Linked DNA regions of Rhodopseudomonas sp. BAL398. The protein of the gene in region 1 binds, or shares a complex with, the protein of each later gene. Links are inferred from orthologs where the notes say so. Each region holds a gene or a part of one and is shown on either strand. Other genes may lie near its edges.

Evidence for each region. The genes of interacting proteins can lie anywhere in the genome.
Region 2: the proteins of ccmE (region 1) and ccmB are in contact, whole or in part, in a solved structure (PDB 8CE8), measured with the Escherichia coli proteins. The link is inferred for Rhodopseudomonas sp. BAL398 from one-to-one orthologs.

The regions. Positions count from the first base shown.
Region 1 is NZ_CP133111.1:2,230,721-2,233,475, forward strand. The notes cover bases 8-2,754. They hold ccmE (cytochrome c maturation protein CcmE), read right to left. Parts: upstream 1,760-2,754; coding sequence 1,256-1,759; downstream 8-1,255. Other genes in these bases: RBJ75_RS10650 (heme lyase CcmF/NrfE family subunit), read right to left, coding at 8-1,259; ccmI (c-type cytochrome biogenesis protein CcmI), read right to left, coding at 1,786-2,754. Outside these bases: more of RBJ75_RS10650, read right to left, coding at 1-7; more of ccmI, read right to left, coding at 2,755-2,755. UniProt on the Escherichia coli protein: Heme chaperone required for the biogenesis of c-type cytochromes. Transiently binds heme delivered by CcmC and transfers the heme to apo-cytochromes in a process facilitated by CcmF and CcmH.
Region 2 is NZ_CP133111.1:4,163,097-4,165,838, forward strand. Bases 2-2,735 are described here. They hold ccmB (heme exporter protein CcmB), read right to left. Parts: upstream 1,836-2,735; coding sequence 1,167-1,835; downstream 2-1,166. Other genes in these bases: RBJ75_RS19645 (DsbE family thiol:disulfide interchange protein), read right to left, coding at 2-144; ccmD (heme exporter protein CcmD), read right to left, coding at 141-320; RBJ75_RS19655 (heme ABC transporter permease), read right to left, coding at 320-1,054; ccmA (heme ABC exporter ATP-binding protein CcmA), read right to left, coding at 2,065-2,667. In the rest of the region: more of RBJ75_RS19645, read right to left, coding at 1-1. UniProt on the Escherichia coli protein: Required for the export of heme to the periplasm for the biogenesis of c-type cytochromes.

The DNA.
Region 1 (2,755 bases):
CCGGCCAGATCGCCGCGCTTCCACGCCAGCATCGGCCCGAACGGCACCGCCAGCAGCAGCGGCACGAACAAGGGGCCGAAGGTCAGGTTGAAGAACGGCGCGCCGACCGAGATCTTGTCGCCGGTGAGCACTTCGAGAGCCAGCGGATACAGCGTGCCGACGAACACCGTGGCGCAAGCGGTGGTGAGGAACAGATTGTTCAGCACCAGCGCGCCCTCGCGCGAGATCGGCGCGAACAGCCCACCCTGCTTCAGCGCCGAGGCCCGCGAGGCGAACAGCGACAGGCTGCCGCCGATGAAGATGCACAGGATCAGCAGGATGAAGATGCCGCGGGTCGGATCGGTGGCGAAGGCATGGACCGAGGTCAAGACGCCGGAGCGCACCAGGAAGGTGCCGAGCAGCGACAGCGAGAAGGTCAGGATCGCCAGCAGGATGGTCCAGACCTTGAGCGCGTTGCGCTTCTCCATCACCACCGCCGAATGCAGCAGCGCGGTGCCCGCCAGCCACGGCATCAGCGAGGCGTTCTCGACCGGATCCCAGAACCACCAGCCACCCCAGCCGAGTTCGTAATAAGCCCAATACGAGCCCATCGCGATGCCGAGCGTCAGGAAGATCCACGCCATCAGCGTCCACGGCCGCACCCAGCGCGCCCAGGCCGCGTCGACGCGGCCCTCGAGCAGCGCGGCGATGGCGAAGGCGAACGAGATCGAGAAGCCGACATAGCCGAGATAGAGCATCGGCGGATGGATCGCGAGGCCGATATCCTGCAGCACCGGGTTGAGGTCGCGGCCCTCCATCGGCGGATTGGCGATGCGCAGGAACGGATTCGAGGTCAGCAGGATGAACAGATAGAACGCGGTGGCGATCCAGGCCTGCACCGCCAGCACATGGGCGCGCAGGCTCAGCGGCAGATTGTTGCCGAACGCCGCCACCATGCCGCCGAACAGCGCCAGGATCGAGACCCACAGCAGCATCGAGCCTTCATGATTGCCCCAAACGCCGGTGATCTTGTAGAGCAGCGGCTTCATCGAATGCGAATTCTCGTAGACATTGACCACCGAGAAATCCGAACTGACGTGCAGCCACACCAGCGCCAGGAAAGAGCCGCCCGCGAAGGCCAGCTGCGCCAGCGCGGTGGAGCGCGCCACATTCATCAGCCCGCCGTCATTCAGCCGCGCGCCGATGATCGGCACCGTGCCCTGGATCAGCGCCAGACAAAGCGCCAGCACCAGCGCGTAATGGCCGGCCTCGGCGATCATCGCACCGCCCCCTGGGGTGCCGCGTCGGCGGTCTGCCCGGCCGGCGGCGCGCCCGGCTTGTCGGCGTAGTCGTCTTTCCAGTGGCCCTGCTTCTTCAGCGCGTCGGCGACGTCCTTGGGCATGTATTTTTCGTCATGCTTGGCCAGCACGGTGTCGGCCTCGAACACGCCGGCGGAATCCAGCGCGCCCTCGGCGATCACGCCCTGCCCCTCGCGGAACAGATCGGGCAGGATGCCCTTGAATTTCACCGGCAGAGTGGCGCCGCCATCGGACACTTTGAACGCCACCGCCAGATCGGCGCCGCGCTGCACCGAGCCCTGCTCGACCACGCCGCCGAGCCGAAACCGCTTGCCGGGGCCGATATGTTTTTCCGCCGCCATCGTCGGGGTCGAGAAGAACACGATCGAGTCGCGCATCGCGTTCAGCACCAGCGCCGCCGCGATTGCGAGCACGAGACCCGCGCCTCCGATCATCGTCAACCGTCGCTGTTTCCTGGTCATGCCAACCTATCAGTGTTGAGTGGGGCTCAGCCGTCGAGCCCGAGATCCTTCAGCCCGTCATTGAGCCGCCGCAATGTGTCAGCATTGCCGCCGACCGCCTGGCGGGCCTGGGTTCGCGCGTCCTTGGCCTTGTCGGCGTCGCCCAGCACCATATAGGCACGGACCAGCCGCAGCCATCCCTCGACGTCGTCGCCATTCTGCTTCAGCCGGCTCGCCAGCCGGTCGACCATGCCGCGAATCATGGCGTTGCGGTCGGCCGGGGTCATGTCCTTGGCGGCGGCGACCTTGTCGTCCGGCAGCGCCGGCACCGCGACGCCGCCGACGCGGGCCAAGGCGGCCTGCAGCATCGGCCGCCACGGCGCATCCGCCGGCGCCTTCTCCAGCAAGGCGCGCCAGATCGTGGCGGCGTCCTTGGGCCGGCCGTCCTGTTCGGCGGCAAGCCCCAGGAAATAATGCGACTTGACCTCGTCGGCGTTCAACGTCAGCGCCTTTTCGAACTCGGTCTTGGCCTCGTCGGTGACCACGCCGCCGGCCGCCATCGTGATCATCTCGCCGAGATCGGCGCGGCGCTGCGCGGTATCCCCCGCATAGGTGATGGCGTTGCGATAGGACCGCACCGCGTCGTCGAACCGGCCGAGTTTGGCCTGCACCGGCGCCAGCACCGCCCAGCCGCGGCCATCAGTCGGGGTCTTTTCCAGATGGGCCTCGACCTGCTCAACCAGATTTTCCAGCGGCTGCGAGGTTGGCGGCGCCTGGGCCCGCTGCGCCAGCGGCGCGTCATCAAGTCGCGGCGAGCCGAGCGGAAGATAGAACGCCACCGCCAGCGCCGGCAGTCCGACCAGCGCGATCACCGCCACCGCGCGGCGCAATCCCTTGCGCGACGAGGTCGGCGGCGCACGTTCGGAATCGGCGCTCGCGAGCAGCCGACGGCTGATTTCGACCCGCGCCGCGGCGGCCTCGGGCGCCGCGATCAGGCCAGCGGCGCTGTCACGGTCG
Region 2 (2,742 bases), 1.9 Mb from region 1 along the record:
CGGGCGCCCGATCAGCGCGGAGGGAATCCGCGAATGGTCGCCGGCGCCGAGGCCGAAATAGAACATCGCCGCCAGCGCGGTGAAGATGAACAGCGGCAGCGCCACCAGCCAGGAGCGGCGGCTCGATTGGGTCTGATCGCTCATGAGATATCCGTTGCGCGTTTGCCGGAGCGCCGGAGCGCGCCGGCGGCGTCGAGGGCGTGCAACCGGGCTTTCTGGCGTCGATAATCGAACCAGACCCAGCCGATCAGCATCGCCACCACGATGGCCACGGCCAGATAGGACCACACGATGAACGCCGCATAGGGACCGAGCGCCATCACGCCGCCTCGGGGCGGCTGGCCTGCAGCATCTGCAGGGTGCGGATGCGGCGGCGCAGGATTTCATTGCGCATCGCCGCCAGATGCAGCGTCACGAACAGCAGCGAAAACGCGACCGCCATCACCAGCAGCGGGATCAGGAACGCCTTGTCCAGCGTCGAGCCGCCGATCCGCATCACCGAGGCCGGCTGGTGCAGCGTATTCCACCAATCGACCGAAAATTTGATCACCGGCAGATTGAGGGCGCCGACCAGGGTCAGGATCGCAGCGGCGCGGGCGGCGCGCGAGGGGTCCTCGACCGCGCGCCACAGCGCGATCAGGCCGAGATACATCAGGAACAGGATCAGCATCGAGGTCAACCGGGCGTCCCATTCCCAATAGGTGCCCCACATCGGCCGGCCCCACAGCGAGCCGGTGAGCAGCGCCAGGAAGGTGAAGGCCGCGCCGATCGGCGCCGCGGTCTTGGCGGCGACGTCGGCCAAAGGATGCCGCCAGACCAGGGTGCCGAGCGCGGCGAGGCTCATCACCCCCCAGACGAACATCGCCAGCCAGGCATTGGGAACGTGAATGAACATGATCTTGACGGTGGCGCCCTGCTGATAATCATCCGGCGCCAGCGCCGATTGAACGAGGCCAACCGCCAGCAGACAGGCGGTGAGTCCGGCCAGCCACGGCAGAATCCGCCCGGTCAGGGTCAGGAACTTGGTCGGATTGGCAAGATCGGTCAGATTCATGGCGTTCCTGATGTCATGGCGTTCCTGATAATGGCAGCGGCGGCCGCAGGCAATCCGCCGATACTTGCTTCAGCTTGGCTCCGCGAGAGTTGATCGAGATTAAACCCGGCACCTAATCCATCCCCTGACGCAGGCTGGCGGCCGCGGCAAATGGTCCGATCACCATGCTGGCCAGCGACAGCGCGCACAGGATCGAAAACGGCGTGCCGAACGAAACCGGACCTGAAATCGCCGCCTGCGACGCCGCGACGCCGAAAATCAGCACCGGTATAGCCAAAGGCAGCACCAAAACCGCCAGCAGCAGCCCGCCGCGATGCATCGTCACCGCCAGCGCCGCGCCGATCATGCCGGTAAAAGTCAGCGCCGGTGTTCCGGCCAGCAGCGTCAGCATCACCGCCAGCGACGCCGAGCCGTCGAGATTGAGCAACAGGCCGAGGACCGGGGTAGCGACGATCAGCGGCACGCCCGCCGCCAGCCAATGCGCAAGCGCCTTGGCGGCGCAGGCCAGTTCCAGCGGGGTCCGGCTCATCACGAGCAGATCGAGCGAGCCGTCCTCGGCATCGGCCATGAACAGCCGGTCCAGCGTCAACAGGCTGGCGAGCAGCGCGCCGAGCCACAGGATCGCCGGTCCGATCCGCGCCAGCAGCTTCAGATCCGGCCCGATCGCGAACGGCATCAGCACCACCACGGTGAGAAAGAACAGCACCCCGATCAGCGCGCCGCCGCCGACCCGCAGCGCGATCCTGACGTCGCGGCGAATGATGGCTGTGAGCGCGGTCATACCGCCACCCGTGAGCGCAATGCCCGTGGCCCCCCACCCCCGACCCCTCCCCGCGAGGGGGAGGGGAGCAGAGAGGCCGCGGATGATTTGCGGAACTTGAAAGCGCTCGTGTTTCGATCGGCTGTAAAGAACAAATCCTCCCCGAGCACTGCGCGCGCCCCTCCCCCTTGCGGGGAGGGGTCGGGGGTGGGGGTGCCGCGGGCACCGCGCTCGAGGCTAGTCCGAATCATCATGCCACCGCCCCGATCCGCAATTCGCGCGCGGCGATGCCGAGCGGGGTGTGGGTGGCGGCGATGATCAGGCCGTCGCGGGCGAGATGGTCGGTCATCAACCCGGCGAACATCTGCTGTCCGGCGGTATCGAGCGCCGAGGTCGGCTCATCGAGCAGCCAGATCGGCCGTCGTACCGCCAGCAATCGCGCCACCGACAACCGTCGGCGCTGCCCGGCCGACAGATAGGCCGCCGGCAGATGCGCGGTGTGGGACAGGCCGACCGCCGCCAGGCTGGCCTGCGGATCGGCCGGCTCGCCGCCGAGAAAGTCGCGCCAGAATGTCAGGTTTTCGACGACGCTCAGCGACGGCTTCAGCGCGTCGCGATGGCCGAGATAATGCGCCTGCTCGGGCACCGGCAGCTCGGCGTCGCCGCCCGACAGCTCGATCACCCCGTCGGCCCGCGCCAGCAGACCCGCGATCAGGCGCAGCAAGGTGGTCTTGCCGGCGCCGTTATGGCCAACCACGGCCACCGCCTCGCCGCCGACGGCGTCGAAATCGAGACCGGCGAAGACCTCGCGGCCGCCCCGTACACATCTGAGCCCACGCCCCGACAGCCGCATCTTTGCGCATTCCCCGGTCCGACTAGGCCGCCGCGATCGGTCAATCTGCATTGCTGCGCATGATTGTCGATCTGG